3 regions of the Qipengyuania benthica genome follow, and region 3 is predicted to be linked to each of the others. Evidence: predicted binding sites of a transcription regulator. Region 3 holds the regulator's gene; each other region holds the start of a gene.
What was found. The regulator LexA, encoded in region 3, represses DNA repair genes until DNA is damaged. The targets are predictions, from matches to a motif close to GTTCCNCNCTTGTTCT.

Region 1: the regulator LexA is predicted to act here: its motif matches at 2,922-2,937, upstream of recA (recombinase RecA).
Region 2: the regulator LexA is predicted to act here: its motif matches at 2,110-2,125, upstream of Q9K01_RS01510 (ribonucleoside-diphosphate reductase subunit alpha).

What each region holds. Positions count from the first base shown of each region.
Region 1 is NZ_JAVAIL010000002.1:685,287-690,763, forward strand. It holds gene alaS (alanine--tRNA ligase) at 1-758, opposite strand, end outside; gene Q9K01_RS08560 (glutathione S-transferase family protein) at 861-1,487, opposite strand; gene recA (recombinase RecA) at 1,785-2,846, opposite strand; gene Q9K01_RS08570 (hybrid sensor histidine kinase/response regulator) at 2,963-5,443, opposite strand; gene Q9K01_RS08575 (DUF2062 domain-containing protein) at 5,443-5,477, opposite strand, start outside.
Region 2 is NZ_JAVAIL010000001.1:304,790-310,266, reverse strand. It holds gene Q9K01_RS01510 (ribonucleoside-diphosphate reductase subunit alpha) at 1-2,059, opposite strand, end outside; gene Q9K01_RS01505 (alpha/beta fold hydrolase) at 2,518-3,411, opposite strand; gene Q9K01_RS01500 (GlsB/YeaQ/YmgE family stress response membrane protein) at 3,511-3,750, shown strand; gene Q9K01_RS01495 (hypothetical protein) at 3,819-4,127, shown strand; gene Q9K01_RS01490 (ferritin-like domain-containing protein) at 4,292-4,792, opposite strand; gene nadB (L-aspartate oxidase) at 4,911-5,477, opposite strand, start outside.
Region 3 is NZ_JAVAIL010000002.1:448,740-454,216, reverse strand. It holds gene Q9K01_RS07475 (ComEC/Rec2 family competence protein) at 1-1,116, shown strand, start outside; gene lexA (transcriptional repressor LexA) at 1,135-1,824, opposite strand; gene Q9K01_RS07465 (molybdopterin molybdotransferase MoeA) at 1,911-3,107, opposite strand; gene moaC (cyclic pyranopterin monophosphate synthase MoaC) at 3,104-3,580, opposite strand; gene trpC (indole-3-glycerol phosphate synthase TrpC) at 3,580-4,374, opposite strand; gene trpD (anthranilate phosphoribosyltransferase) at 4,371-5,369, opposite strand; gene Q9K01_RS07445 (anthranilate synthase component II) at 5,366-5,477, opposite strand, start outside.

The DNA.
Region 1 (5,477 bases), 240 kb from region 3:
AGCGCCTTGAAGGTGTCGGTGTCGTAATTGTCGTGGACGCCCTGCAACACCGCGGCGATGCGTTCGAGCCCCATGCCGGTGTCGATCGAAGGCTTGGGCAGCGCTTCGCGGCTGCCGTCGGCCTGCTGCTCGAACTGCATGAACACCAGGTTCCAGATCTCGACGAAGCGATCGCCATCCTCCTCGGGCGAACCCGGAGGGCCGCCCCAGATATGCTCGCCATGATCGTAGAAGATTTCCGAGCACGGGCCGCAGGGGCCGGTGTCGCCCATCGACCAGAAATTGTCGGCGGTGGCGATGCGGATGATCCGCTCCTCGGGCAGGCCGCTGATCTTGCGCCACAGATCGAAGGCTTCGTCGTCGGTATGATAGACGGTGGCGGTGAGCCGGTCCGCGGGCAGGCCCCATTCCCTGGTGAGCAGGTTCCAGGCGTGCTCGATCGCCTGCTCCTTGAAATAGTCGCCGAAGCTGAAATTGCCGAGCATTTCGAAGAAGGTGTGGTGGCGCGCGGTGTAGCCGACATTGTCGAGATCATTGTGCTTGCCCCCGGCGCGGACGCATTTCTGGCTGCTGGCCGCGCGGGGGCTCGGCGGGGTTTCAAGCCCGGTGAAGGCATTCTTGAACGGCACCATGCCGGCGTTGACGAACATCAGCGTCGGGTCGCTGAACGGCACGAGCGGCGCGGACGCCACCTGCGCATGATCGGCGGCGGCGAAATAGTCGAGGAAGGACCGGCGGATGTCGTTGGTCGAAGTCATGAGGCGCAGTTAGGCAATCGCCGCCCGAGCGACAAGCGCGGAAAGGCGATTGCGGTGATCGCGCGCGGTGGCGCGGGGACGGCGAGAGGGGGGCGAGCCCCCCTACCAGGCGAAATAGGGACCGCCGCGCTCGCGCGCGCGCTGCCAGGCGGGGCGGGCGTGGACCGCCTCGACGAAGCGCGCCAGCTTTGGCGCGCGCTCGGCATAGCCCTGCATGACCGCGATCTCGGCGGGGAAGCTCATCAGCACGTCGGCGGCGGACCAGTCGTTGCCGACGAAATGAAGGGCTTCGCCGAGTTCGCGTTCGGTGAACAGGACATGCGCCTCGAGCTGTTCCTCGATCCGCGGCATCAGCGGTGCAGCGGCCTCGCCCAATCGGGCGCTATAGAGCTTGAGCATGACGGGGACGAAGAAGCTGCTCTCGCCGAACTGCATCCATTCGAGGTATTCCACCCATTGCGCGCTGTCGCGCGGCGGGAGCCAGGCATCGCCGCCATGCCGCTCGCACAGATACTGGATTATCGCGGCGCTTTCGGAGATCATCCGGCCCTCGTCCTCGATCACCGGCGATTTGCCGAGCGGGTGCGCCTGCTTGAGTTCGGGCGGCGCGAGATTGGTGGTGGCGTCGCGCTGGTAAGGGACGATCGTGTAATCGGCGCCTAATTCCTCGAGCAGCCAGAGGATCCGCTGAGAACGGCTGTTGTTGAGATGGTGGACGGTGATGGTCATGCTGGGATTCCTGACTGGTTCGGACGCTGGCGCTGGTTCGGGTGATGGTTCGCGACCGAGCCTATGCCATCCGCACCGGCGGGGCCACTACCATGTGAGATCATCCGACAGCCGCCCTTCGGGCCCTCGCGGCCTGAACACCCGGCGGGACGCACAGCGAGACACGCAGCGAAAAGCCGCCGCGACAAGAGGCCTTGGAGGGTCTGTCCTTGCGCACGGCGGCTTTCCGCGTGTCCGGACACCGCTTATGGGGACAGCCGGGGGTGACGGCTGCGGCGTCCGCTTGAGAAGATGCGTTCAGTCCTCCGCGTCAGGACCGGTCATCATCTTCTCGGCGACTTCGTCGGTGCGGCCGCGAATGGCGGCTTCCAACCGGTCGCAAACTTCGGGGTTCTCCTTCAGATAGGTCTTGGCGTTTTCGCGGCCCTGCCCGATCCGGATGCTGTCGTAGCTGAACCAGGAACCCGATTTCTCGACGATCCCGGCCTTGACGCCGAGATCGAGAATCTCGCCGATCTTGGAGATGCCCTCGCCATACATGATGTCGAATTCGACCTGTTTGAACGGCGGTGCGACCTTGTTCTTGACCACTTTGACGCGGGTGGAATTGCCGACGATATCGTCGCGATCCTTGATCTGTCCGGTGCGGCGGATGTCGAGCCGGACCGACGCGTAGAACTTGAGCGCGTTCCCGCCGGTGGTGGTCTCGGGATTGCCGTACATGACGCCGATCTTCATGCGCAGCTGGTTGATGAAGATCACCATGCATTTCGAGCGGCTGATCGAGCCGGTCAGCTTGCGCAGCGACTGGCTCATCAGGCGGGCCTGGAGCCCGACATGGCTGTCGCCCATCTCGCCCTCGATCTCGGCGCGCGGCACCAGCGCGGCGACCGAATCGATCACCAGCACGTCGATCGCGTTCGAGCGGACCAGCGTATCGACGATCTCGAGCGCCTGCTCGCCGGTGTCCGGCTGCGAGACGATCAATTCGTCGATATCGACCCCCAGCTTCTTGGCATAGACCGGATCGAGCGCATGCTCGGCATCGACGAAGGCGGCGGTGCCCCCGCCCTTCTGCGCCTCGGCGATGACATGCAGCGCGAGCGTGGTCTTGCCCGAGCTTTCCGGCCCATAGACTTCGATCACGCGCCCCTTGGGCAGGCCGCCGACGCCGAGCGCAATGTCGAGCCCGAGCGATCCCGTCGAGATCGACTCGATGCTCATCGCTTCCTTCTGGCCCAGCTTCATCGCCGAGCCCTTGCCGAATGCGCGATCGATCTGCGCAAGTGCGGCATCGAGTGCCTTTTGACGGTCCACGTCGACTTCCTTGTCTTTTACGAGCTTCAGACTTGCCGCCATGACATTCCCTCCTGCGCTTGACCAGAGTCGCTGCCGACTCATCAACGAAAGAGTGTGTACCGCTTTTGTTCCGGCAGAACAAGAGTGGAACGTAAAAATTCGGTCCGAGCGGAAGTTCAGCTCTCGAATTGGCCCTGTTCGCTCAGCACCTCGGCGACTTTCGCGTTGATCTGCTGGACGCTGAACGGCTTGGGAATGAAGTGCATATTCTCGATATCGATGTCGTTGCGCAGCTGTTCCTCGGCATAGCCCGACATGAACAGGATGGGGATCTTGGGTTTCACCCTGCGAACCGCGCGCGCCATCGCCGGGCCGTCCATCGCCGGCATCACGACATCCGAGACGATGAGGTCGAATTCGATCCCGCTGTTGGCCACCGCCGCGAGCCCGGCCTCGCCATCGGCGGCAGAGGTGACCGAGTAGCCCGCGCGGGTCAAAGCGCGCTCGGCCACAGCGCGAACCATGTCCTCGTCTTCCACCAGCAGCAGATTGCCTCCGCCCGACCAGTCGCTGGCCTTGGCATCGTCCACCTCCTCGCGCTGCCGCGGAGCCGGCATTTCGCCCTTATGGACCGGCAGATAGACAGTGAACCGCGCGCCCACAGGCGATCCGTCAGGACCCGGAACATTGTCGGCAAAGATGAAACCGTTGGATTGCTTGACGATGCCGTAGACGGTCGAAAGCCCCAGCCCCGTGCCCTTGCCCTGCTCCTTGGTCGTGAAGAAGGGCTCGAAGATCTTGTTGATCACGTTCTCGGGTATGCCCCCGCCGGTGTCCTGGACGATGAGGACGGTGTAGTCGTTGGCGGGCATGATATCGATGCCCATCTTGCGCACGTCGCGCGCCGAGACGTGCCGCGTCGCCAGCGTCAGCCTACCCTTGAGATCGGGCTGACCCTTACGCTCGGCATAGGCCTGCATGGCATCCCGAGCGTTCACCGCGAGATTGATGATGACCTGCTCGAGTTGCTGCGGGTCGGCGCGAACGGGCCCCAGTTCGCGATCGTGGCGAACGGAGAACTCGACCTTGCCGCCCATCAGCCGCTTGAGCAATTGGCTCACCTCGCTGACCACGTCGGGCATCTGCAACACCACCGGGCGCAGCGTCTGCTGGCGGCTGAAGGCGAGCAGCTGGCGAGTGAGCGAGGCGGCGCGGTTTGAATTGGCCTTGATCTGCTGGATGTCGTCGTAATCGCTGTCGCCCGGCGTGTGGCGCAGCAGCATAAGGTCGCAATAGCCGATGATCGCAGTGAGCACATTGTTGAAATCATGCGCCACGCCGCCTGCCAGCTGACCCACCGCCTGCATCTTGGTGGCCTGCGCGACCTGGCGCCTCAGGCGCTTCTCTTCCGTCGAGTCGGACAAGGACAGGAGGACCGCCGCATCGCCCAGCCCGCGCACCCCGGCAAGCCCGATGCTCACCGGCTCTTCCTTGTCGCCCCCCAGTCGCACCGCCATGTCGCCGCTCGCCGCGACGCCCTTGGCAAAGCGTCGTACGGTGTCGGAGATCGCCGCCTTGTCTTCGGCGACGACAAGGTCGGAGGGAAATTGGGGCAGACCGGATTTTTCCCGATCGATAGCGCGCAAGAACGCCTTATTGGCGAACAGGAAGCGGCCGTCGCGGTCGGTCAACGCCAGCCCCAGCGGCAATGCCGAAAGCAAGGCTTCGAGCTGCGGAACCGCCGCGCGCCCGCTGCCCTCCCAAGAGCCGCCGACCCCCACGCTGCTGTCGACCAACAACATCAGCGACGGCGCCTCGTCGGCACCGCTCACCTGCCTGCGGCCGGGCTCGTCGAGCGGGATGTGAACCAGAGTCTGCGGCGATCCCTGCTGCCCTTCGCGGGCGAAATATATCCGGTCGCGGTCGTCGGAACGAAGCAGCTGGACGAAATCCTTCCCCGAGAGCGAGCGTTCCGCATTGCCGGTCGTCCGCTCGGCCAGCCCCGGGGTGTGGTCGATCACGACGCCATCGGGCGCGACCAGAGCGACCTCCAGCCCGGCGCGCGATATCGTCGCGCCGAATGGCCCGGAAATGCGCTCCCCCAACCCGTCGTAGCTGCGGTGCTCGACGATCTCGTTGAACCGCCAGATCAGATAGTTCTCGCCGCGCCCGCTGCGCTCTACCGCAACGCGAAAAGTCCGTTCGCCATGAGCGAGACGAAGCGCCTCGGCCTCGCCGACACCGTCGCGCCATGCCGCCCGCGCGGCAGCGTTGGCGGCCTCCCGCCCATGCTCGTCCAGAGCCAGCGCCTGCGGCTCCGCGTCCATACCGAACCAGTGGCGGTAGGTGGAATTGGCACAGGTCAACCGGTTCGCACGATCGGTGATCGCAATGGCGGTCCGCTTGTTCTCGATCGCCGCATGGGTCACCGACCAATCGGGCGGCGCGAGATCGATCACGGTCTGTGTGGCCTTCAAGCGACCGGCCAACAGCAGGCCCAGCACGAGAGTGAGCAGCCCCCCGGCGTAGGCAGTCGCGATTAGACCGCTCGACCCTATCAGCCAGAGCAACCCGGCCGACAGAACCATGGCAATCAGCAGGCCGATGAGCAGCGGGATCGGGGGCAGGCGCAAAAGACCGTCCTCGTTCGCGGTCATCATGCGTCCTCCGCCTTTGATCGGACAATCGTCC
Region 2 (5,477 bases), on a different contig from region 3:
CGGCCTCGACCCCGCCCGCGAAGCCCGCGCGCTGCACGCTCTTGGAACGCAGGTAATAGAGCGATTTGATGCCTTTCTCCCAGGCCTGGAAGTGCAGCATCATCAGGTCCCATTTGTCGACATCGGCGGGGATGAACAGGTTGAGGCTCTGCGCCTGATCGATGAAGGGCGAGCGATCGGCAGCGAATTCGAGCAGCCAGCGCTGGTCGATCTCGAAGCTGGTCTTGAAGGTCGCCTTCTCCTCCTCGGTGAGGAAGTCGAGATGCTGGACCGAGCCGCCCTTCTCGAGGATCGAATTCCAGACGTTGTTGGAATTCTTGCTCTTCTTGTCGAGAATCTTCTCCAGATAGGGATTCTTGACGATGAAGCTGCCCGACAGCGTCTTGTGGGTGTAGATATTGGCGGGGATCGGCTCGATGCAGGCGCTGGTGCCGCCGCAGATGATGCTGATCGACGCGGTCGGCGCGATCGCCATCTTGCAGGAGAACCGCTCCATCGCGCCGGTTTCCTCGGCATCGGGGCACGGCCCGCGCTCCTTGGCGAGTACCATGCTGGCTTCCTCGGCCTTGGCGCTGATGTGCTTGAACATCTTCAAATTCCAGACCTTGGCCATCGGGCTTTCGAAGCCGATGCCCTTCTGCTGGAGGAAGGAGTGGAAGCCCATCACGCCCATGCCGACGCTGCGCTCGCGCATCGCCGAATATTTGGCCCGCGCCATCTCTTCGGGCGCGCGGTCGATATAGTCCTGCAGGACGTTGTCGAGGAAGCGCATGACGTCCTCGACGAACTGCTTGTCGCCCTGCCACTCGTCCCATTTCTCGAGGTTGAGCGAGGACAGGCAGCACACCGCAGTGCGATCGTTGCCGAGATGGTCGCGCCCCGTCGGCAGGGTGATTTCCGAGCACAGGTTCGAGGTCGAGACCTTGAGCCCCAGCTCGCGGTGATGCTTGGGCATCATCCGGTTCACCGTGTCGGAGAAGACGATATAGGGCTCGCCCGTCGCCAGCCGGGTTTCGACCAGCTTCTGGAACAGCGAGCGCGCATCGATGGTCTTGCGCACCGAGCCATCGCGCGGGCTGACCAGATCGAACTCGCTGCCGCTGCGCACCGCTTCCATGAAGGCGTCGGTCAGCAGCACGCCGTGATGCAGATTGAGCGCCTTGCGGTTGAAATCGCCCGATGGTTTGCGGATCTCGAGAAATTCCTCGATCTCGGGGTGCGAGACGTCGAGGTAGCAGGCCGCCGAACCGCGCCGCAGCGAACCCTGGCTGATCGCCAGCGTCAGCGAATCCATCACCCGCACGAAGGGGATGATGCCGCTGGTCTTGCCGTTCAATCCGACCGGCTCGCCGATCCCGCGGACGCTGCCCCAATAGGTGCCGATTCCGCCGCCCTTGCTCGCCAGCCAGACGTTCTCGTTCCAGGTGTTGACGATGCCCTCGAGGCTGTCGTCGACCGAGTTGAGATAGCAGGAGATCGGCAGCCCGCGGTGGGTGCCGCCATTGGACAGCACCGGGGTGGCGGGCATGAACCACAGCCGCGAGATGTAGTCGTAGAGCCGCTGCGCATGTTCCTGGTCGTCGGCATAGGCGTCGGCGACGCGGGCGAAGAGATCCTGATAGGTCTCGCCGGGCAGCAGATAGCGATCGTTGAGCGTTTCCTTGCCGAACTCGGTCAGCTCCGCATCGCGCGCGGAATCGGTGACGATGTCGAACCGGCGGTCGAGGATCTTCTTGCTGTCGTGCTCGGCCGCAGCTTCGGCGGCGTTCGCGGCGTTGGTCCTGGCGGCCTGCGCCAACGCACCGGCCACGGCGCGGCTGGCGCCATCCTCGATCAGGGCTTCGCTGCCTGTATCGCTTCGTTCCATTTCGACCGCTCTTCCCGATAGCTTCGCATCGTCTGTGTTGGTGCTTGTGTGGTTGGCTGCGTGGGTGCCTGTGTTGGCGCCAGTGTCGGCGTCAGCGTTGGCACCGGCGTTGGCGGAAACCTGCGCGTCGTCGAATTCCTGCGTCTCGCCATCGAGGTTCATCGCGCCATCGTTCCCGTTTCTGAAATCCATTGCAGCCCCACCGTTTCATGCTGCGGAAGGGTGCGATCCGTTCCGCTTGTGTTCGACTCGTGTTCGACTCGGCGAGAGGCCCCAGCCTAGCAGTTCGGGACCGCCGGGATATCAAAACTTATCCCCGTCTTGTCCCCCGAACCGGATCCCGGACGGGGCATGACCCGAAATGGGTGCTGCACCGCGCCTTCGCTAGGTCTTGTGGGTACCCCCCGTATTCCAACCACTAGATACTGAATCGGAAGCGAGGTCCGCGCAAGAGGGTGAATGCCGAATTAAGCCGGGCCGGGCCGATCCGCACGGACTGTATTATAGCGCTGCAACGCCGCGACGCGTGGACCAAGCTGGGGTTCGCTCCGGCGCAAGAGCCAAAATGAATCCGGGAAAAAATTTTTGCGGGCAAAAGCGCCTGGCGCAGCGCTTGAAGCGATCGAATCGCCGCCCGCAATTTTCATACCCTAGGCGGGTACCGCCTGCTTCGCGTGGTTGGCGATCTCATCGGCGATGTCGTCGACCAGTTCGAGCGGCAGATCGTGACCCCAGCCGGGGATCGTCCGGATCCGCGCGCCGTGTATCGTCGCCGCGGTGTCGCGCCCGCCCTCGACCGGAACCAGCGGATCGGCCTCTCCGTGGAGCACCAGCGTCGGCAGATCGATGGTCCGCAGCATCTTGCGACGGTCGCCATCGTGGAGAATCGCCGCCAGATGCCGGGTCGGGCCTTCGGGATAGAGACTGCGCCGGATCGAGGCCTGAGTGCGCGCGTGGAGGCGATCCTCGGGCGTGGGATAGGCGGGCGAGCCGATCGTGCGGGCGAGATATTTGCCGTGCTCGACCAGCACCGCTTCATCCGTGCTCTCGGGCCGCTTGGTCAGCGCCTCGAGCGCTTCCTTCTTGGCCGAGGGCAGCCTGGGATTGCCGGTGGTGGAAAATACCGAAGTGAGCGACAGGCAGCGGGTCGGATGCCGCGCGGCGACATGCTGCGCGATCATCCCGCCCATGCTCGCCCCGACGATATGCGCCTTGGCGATGCCCAGCGCATCGAGCAGACCGATTGCGTCGTCGGCCAGATCGGCGAGCGTGTAGGGCACCTTGGGCTTGAACCCGATCTTGCCCATCAGCACCTGCCGCGCGGGGCTGGGCGGCTTGTGGCCGGTGAACTTCTGGCTCAGCCCGACATCGCGATTGTCGTAGCGGATCACGCGAAAGCCGCGCGCCGCCAGCCCCTCGACCAGCTCGTCGGGCCACAGCGTCAGCTGCGCGCCGAACCCCATGATCAGCAGCATCGCCGGGTTCGCCGGATCCCCCTGTTCCTCGTAATGAATCTCGACGCCGTTCGCGGTAGTCTTGGGCAAGGCAGCCTCCCTGATGCGTTGTCTGTTCGGCGGTTTGCATGCATTGCGCGGCAAACAACCGATTGCCCGCAATACGCCGCACCCGGGGGAGAATGTCCAATGCTAAACATCATCGGCGCCATCGTGGCAGGGCTGATAATCGGGGCGCTGGCGCGCTTCTTCTATCCCGGCGAGGTCGAAATGGGCTGGCTGACCACCATCGCGCTGGGCGTAGGCGGGTCGCTGCTGGCGGGACTGGCGTTCCATCGCGGACGCGGAGGGTTCGACCGCCCGGGATGCCTGAGCAGCATTCTGGGGGCAATGGCGCTGATCCTGATCGGACGCCTGCTGGGTCTTTAGAGCGGCTGCACATCAGCCAAGAAGGAAAACCGCTTTCTCTAGCAATTTTACGCTACTACCGAGGATGAATGATGCAGTTGGTCGGACGAGAATTGATGAAGCACGCAGCCTTCTTGGTGAGCCTGGTGGCAGCTGCCGGACTAGGCGGCTGCGTGGCTGTCGCGAAAAAGGAGGTCGGCAAGGAATTCGCCAGAGTATGCGTCGAAAAAGGTGCAGACAACCGGGTGGTGCCCGGAGAATATGTGTCTCGCGGAGGGATGTTCGGGACCGTCAGCATGACGGGAGATTGTCTCGCACCCGGCGACGAAGGATACGAAGACGCAATACCGGTCGAAGAATATCTCGAGAGCGTTGGCCGCAGAAGCGCACAGCCGTGACGAAGGACGACAGGAAAGGGTTCACGCAACCCCCGCCTGGTAGCTGAACCCGGCTCGCTTGCATTCGCCATTCGCCTCCGGGCGGGCACCGCTGCCGACGAACCGGCGCAAGAAGGGCGGAGCGCCTGCGCGCTCCGCCCTTTGTGCTTTTCAGCTCTTCCGGATCAGGCGTGTTTGGCCTGCAGGTTGACGCTGCGCTCGGCCAGATCGGTCATGTTGTCGTCGGTGTCGTAGATCTCGGCGGTGATGCGATCGAGTTCGGAGACATGGTCGCTCTTGCCCAGCGCCTCGGCGAAGGCCTTGGCGGTGCCGAAGCCGCAGATGCCGTAGTGGCACATCCGCTGGAACTGCGAGATGATGACCACGTCGCGGACATCCTCGTCCTCGATACCGGCTTCGAGCGCATGCTTGTTCGCCTCCTTCACGAGGCCTTCCATGCCCTTGCAATGCTCCTTCTCGGAACCGCCGCAATCCTCGAGCAGCTTCTTGATCGATTGCGTGTGCTTGGTGATGCCCTCGGCGGATTTGGTCAGCCGCTGCTTGAGCTTGTCGTCGCCCGCGGCATTGGCAAGATCGCGGACGCATTTTTCCATCTGGTCGTTGGCGGACCAGCTGTCGGCGAGTTCATGGGCGTAGCAATCGGCCAGATTCTTGGGGGCGGACATAGAATATCTCCTCGTAGGGGGTGTACCCGATCTACGAGCGGAGGCGGCGTTCTATCCGCGAAATCGCCGCGCATGCGTCCGGGCGGACCCCAATCGCGACGGGGCGCAGCCTTCGCCTTCAGGGCACCAGCACGGTATCGCGCGCCACCGGGTCGGTCTGTGGATGATCGAGGATGAAATGCAGCCCCCGGCTCTCCTCGCGCCTGAGCGCGCTGCGCACGATCAGATCGGCCGATTCCAGGAGATTGCGCAGCTCGATCAGATCGGTCGTGACGCGGAAGCTGCCGTAATAATCCTCCACCTCGCGGCGCAGCAGCGCGATCCGGTGGGCGGCGCGCTCGAGCCTTTTGGTGGTGCGCACGATGCCGACGTAATTCCACATGAAGCGGCGGATTTCGGTCCAGTTCTGCTTGATGACCACCTCCTCGTCGGAATCGGTCACCTTGGTGTCGTCCCATTCGCGGATCGCAGGGGGATCGCGCATGTCGTCCCAATTAGCGAGGATGTCGCGCGCCGCCGCCTCGCCGAAGACGAAGCATTCGAGCAGCGAATTGGACGCCAGCCGGTTGGCGCCGTGCAGCCCGCTCTCGGTGCATTCGCCCGCCGCCCACAGGCCGGGCAGATCGGTCCGCGCGGCGAGGTCCACCACCACCCCGCCGCAAGTGTAATGCTGCGCCGGGACCAC
Region 3 (5,477 bases):
TGCATCGGGGCCTTGCTGGTACTTCTGGCGATCGCATTGGGGCGTGAGCCGCTGTCGATGCGGATGGTCGCGGTCGCGGCATTCGCGGTGCTGCTGCTTTGGCCCGAGGCGCTGGTGGGGCCCAGCTTCCAGATGAGCTTTTCCGCAGTGATCGCCATCGTGGCATTGAGCGGCGCGGGCTGGGTCAAGCGCTTCCTCGCCGCGCGCGAGGAGAGCTGGCTCGCGAGAACGGGGAGACGCGTGGCGATCCTGTTCCTCACCGGCCTGCTGATCGAATTCGCGCTGATGCCGGTGGTGCTGTTCCATTTCCACCGCGCCGGTTTCTACGGAGCCTTCGCCAATGTAGTGGGAATCCCACTCGTGACATTCGTCACGATGCCGCTGCTTGCGCTGGCGCTGATGCTCGATCTGGTCGGCCTCGGGCAGCCGGTGTGGTGGCTGGTGGGACAATCCCTCGACCTGCTGCTTGCGCTTGCGCGCTTCGTTGCCGAACAACCCGGAGCGGTGCAGTTGATGCCGCAGATGCGCCTGGGCACGCTGCTGGTGATGTTGGCCGGGCTTTTGTGGATCGCCCTATGGCGGGGACGGGTGCGCGCCTGGGGCCTAGTGCCGGTGGTGCTCGGGGTGGGAATGTTCCTTGCCACGCCCAAGGCCGATTTGCTGATCACTCGCGACGGGCGCCACCTCGGCATCGTCGGCGAGGACGAGCGTTTGCTGGTCCTGCGCGAAAGCCGCAGCTCCTACGCACGTGACAATCTGCTCGAGATGGCGGGTTCCGATGGAGCAGTGATCCCGCTCGACCGCTGGCCGCAGGCGCGTTGCACGCCGGAATTCTGCACCATCACACTGCGCCGCAGGGAACGTGTCTGGCATGTGCTGATCGGACGAAATCGCCAAATGGTCGAGGAGCGCGCGCTCGCGGCGGCCTGCGATCGTGCGCATATCGTGGTGGCCGACCGGTTCCTCCCGCGCAGCTGCCGCCCGCTGTGGCTCAAGGCCGACCGGCGGTTTCTCGAGCGCGAGGGCGGGACACTGGTCTATCTCGCGGATGGCGAAGTGCGCACGGTGGCACAAAGCCAGGGCACGCATGGCTGGTGGCGTGGAACACCCGACTGACGTGGCGCTCGGCGGCGCTCAGTGGTAGCGGCGCAGGAGCCCCGCGAGCCTGCCCTGGACCTGCACCTGCTCCGCACGATAGACCTGCGGCTCGTAGGAGGAATTGGCCGGGTCCAGCGTGATCCGACCGTCCTGCCGGCGCAGATATTTGAGCGTCGCTTCCTCGTTATCGACCAGAGCCACGACGATTTCGCCATCGCGCGCCGTATCGGTGCGGCGGATGAGCGCGAAATCGCCGTCGAAAATCCCCGCCTCGATCATGGAATCGCCCGAGACCTCGAGCGCATAATGGTCGCCGGGGCCGAGCAGCGCAGCGGGCACGGGAAGGCTGGTCTGCCCCTCGATCGCCTCGATCGGCGCGCCCGCAGCGATCCGTCCGTGCAGCGGAAGTTCGATTATGTCGTTGGCCGGTTCGCGCGCCACCGTTTTCGCGGCGAGTTGCGGCAAAACCGTATCATTGGCGGGCTTTGGGCTGCGGTTGGGGGGCACGGCGTCCTCGGGAGTACGGATCACCTCGAGCGCGCGTGCGCGGTTGGGCAGACGACGGATGAACCCGCGCTCCTCCAGTGCGCTGACAAGGCGATGGACACCCGATTTCGACTTGAGGTCGAGCGCTTCCTTCATCTCCTCGAAGGACGGAGAGATGCCGTTTTCTTCCAGCCGCAGCTGGATGAAGCGGATCAGCTCGTGTTGTTTGCGGGTCAGCATCGCATGGTCCTTGTGTCAGATGCCTGGCTTACCGGGCGAACGAACACGGAACAAGTACGAAACAAATGCAGCGCCGTCAAGCCCGCTCAGGAGAGGAGCAGGCAGGCGATGGGGTCGCCGGTCGTGGCTGCGGCGGCGTGCGGCGGACGGATCGCGAGCGCATCGGCCCGCCGCAGCGTGTGGAGCGCGCCGCTGTCCTGATTGTCGAGTGGGTGGATCGCGCCGCCGATGATCCTCGCGCGGACGAAATCCTGGCGATGGCCCACCGCAGGAAACGGCGCGCCCGCGGGCAGCAGGGTGGGCTGCGGAAGCGCCACGGCCGCGCCGAGCATGGTGCGCAGCAGCGGCAGGACCAGCATCTGCGCGGTGACGAAGGCAGAAACCGGATTACCGGGCAGGCCGACGGCGATGGACTTGCCGAGCCTCGCCACCATGACGGGCCTACCCGGGCGCATCGCGATGCGCCAGAAATCGACGCTGCCGCCTAGCCGCTTCAGCGCGGGCTGGATCAGATCGTGATCGCCCACCGATGCTCCGCCGGTGGTGATGACGACATCGGCATCGGCGTGCGCCGACAGAGCCTCGATCACTGCTTCGAGCCGGTCGGGAACGATGGCGGACGAAGCCGTATCGACCGGCAATTGTGCCAGCATCGCCCCAAGCATGATTCCATTGCTCGCCGGGAGATGCGCCGGGCTCGGCAGAGCCATGCCCGGTTCGACCAGTTCGTCTCCGGTGTCGAAGATCGCAACGCGTATTCGCCGATGGACTGGAAGCGTGCCATGCCCGGCCATCGCAGAAAGCGCGATCAACCGCGCGTCGATCATTTCACCTGCGGATGCCAGTGCTGTGCCGGGCATGAAATCATGTCCGGCACAGCGGATATGCGCGCCTCGACCGGGGGGACCCTCGCCGGTTAGCCGCAGCGTCTGTTCGTCGCGCTCGGCATCTTCCTGGACGAGGATCGTGTCGGCACCGGCAGGCAGGATCGCTCCGGTCGAGATCCTCGCCGCCTGACCGGGCTGCAGCATACCTTCGAACGGCCGTCCCGCCGCGCTTTCTCCCGCGAGGGACCAGGGGCCGGGCAGATCCACCCAGCGGATTGCGTAGCCGTCCATCGCCGACAGATCGGCAGCAGGCTGGCCGCGCACCGCGGTCAAGGGACGTGCGAGATAATGACCCAGGCAGCGCCCGAGCGGCAGTTCGACTACCGGGGTGGGGCGGGCGAGCGCCAGCAGGCGCTGCTGCGCTTCGGAGAGCGGCAGCAGGCCGGCGCCGCTCACGTGTCCTTGGCCAGCCACTCGCCCGATTTGCCGCCACTCTTGGCGAGCAGGCGCAGCGGACCGATGGTCATCCCCTTGTCGATCGCCTTGGCCATGTCGTAAATCGTGAGCAGGGCGGTGCTCGCGGCGGTCAGCGCCTCCATCTCGACGCCGGTCTTGCCGCTGGTGCGCACCTTGGCTTCGACCCGGATACCGATATCGACGTAGTAGAAATCCAGAGTGATACCGTCGATCGAAAGCGGATGGCACAAGGGGATCAGATCGCTGGTGCGCTTGGCCGCCATGATCCCGGCGACGCGTGCGGCGCCGAGCACATCGCCCTTCTTGATATCGCCCGCGCGGATCGCCGCGATAACCTCGGGCGCCATCGCTATGAACCCCTCGGCGATCGCTTCGCGCGCACTGTCGGGTTTGCCCGAGACATCGACCATCCGCGCGGCCCCCTCCGAGTCGAGATGGCTCAGCCCGCTCATCAGTTGGGCGTTCCGGTGAGCAGGCGGCGAGTGGCGTCCTCGATATCGCTCTGCCGCATGAGCGCTTCGCCGACGAGGAAACTGCGCACCCCGTGCCGCGCCATCCGCCGGCAGTCGTTGTGTGTGAAGATGCCGCTTTCGCAGACCACCATGCGGCCCTCCGGGATCAGCCGGGAGAGCCGTTCGGTCGTCGCCAGATCGATATCGAAACTGCGCAAATCGCGATTGTTGATCCCGATCAGACGCGAGCTGAGCTTGAGTGCTCGATCGAGCTCGGCCTCGTCGTGGACCTCGATCAGCACATCCATGCCATAGGCCAGAGCGGCGCTTTCGATCTCGGCCATCCGGGAATCGTCGAGCGCGGCGACGATGATCAGCACCGCGTCGGCACCCAGCGCGCGGCTTTCGGCGACCTGCCAGACATCGACCAGGAAATCCTTGCGCAGGCAAGGAAGCGCGCAAGCGGCGCGCGCCGCTACGAGGAAATCGTCATGTCCCTGGAAGTACGGACTGTCGGTGAGCACCGAGAGGCATGCGGCGCCGCCGGCCTGATAGGCGGCGGCATGCGCAGCGGGATCGAAATCCTCGCGGATCAGGCCCTTGGAAGGACTGGCGCGCTTGATCTCGGCGATCAGTCCGAAGCCGGTCTGCGAGGCCAGCGCCAAAGCCTTAGTGAAGCCGCGCGGCGCGCTTTGCTCGACCACCAGGCGCTCGAGCTCGTCAAGCGAGCGGTCTTGCCGGCGTCTGGCAACCTCGTCGCGCTTCACTGCGCAGATTTCCTGCAGCTTGTTCATGCTGCCGCCGCCATCGCGATCCAGCGCTCGAGCAAGCGCTCTGCAGCGCCGCTGTCGAGGGCCTCACGGGCGATCTCGGCGCCATCGCGCCAATCGGTTGCCTTGCCAGCGACGATCAGGGTCGCGGCCGCGTTGAACAATACGGCATCGCGATACGGACCAGGTGCGCCGGTCAGCAACTGCCGAAGCGCCTTGGCGTTGTGAGTGGCATCGCCGCCGCGGATCGCCTCGACGGAAGAATGGGGCAGCTGCGCCATTGCTGCGTCCACGCGGCGCATCTCGAAAACTCCGCCGCGCACATCCGCGAGCTCGTTGCCGCCCGCGAGGCTCAATTCGTCGATCCCCTCGTCACCCGAGGCGATGAAGGTGCGTTCGGTGCCCAGCCGCGCCTTGGCGGCGGCGTAGATGGGCACGTAGCCGGGGCGTGCGATACCGATCAGCTGGCGCCGGACGCCCGCCGGATTGGAGAGCGGCCCCATAAGGTTGAAGATCGTCCGCCTGCCGATGCGCTGACGGATCGGCTGAATGCGCGCCATTGCGGGATGGTGGTTCTTGGCGAACAGGAAGCAGATGCCGAGCTCGGCGAGCGATTTTTCCGCGCTGCGTCCAGCGGCTTCCATGTCGAGCCCGAGAGCTTCGAGCGTGTCCGCCGCTCCCGATTTGCTGCTGGCCGCGCGATTGCCGTGCTTGGCGACCGGCACTCCGGTCGATGCGACCACCAGGCTGACCGCTGTCGAGACGTTGAGCGTGTGGTGCCCATCGCCGCCGGTGCCGCAGCAATCGACCGCATCGGCTGGCGCGGCGACCGGGATCAACCGGCTGCGCAGCGCCCGAGCGGCGCCGGCGATCTCGTCGCTGGTTTCGCTGCGCTCGGTCATCGCGACCAGGAAGCGCGCGATGTCGTCGTCTGCGACTTCGCCATCGAGGATCCAGCCGAAGACTTCCTCCGCTTCGGTCTCGTCGAGCCGTGCCTCGGCGGAGGGAAGCTGGTTCATGCCGGCACCTTTGGATCCATGCCGCAGAGGCGCAGGAAATTTGCCAGAAGCGCGTGGCCATGCTCGGTGGCGATGCTCTCGGGGTGGAACTGGACGCCGTGGATCGGC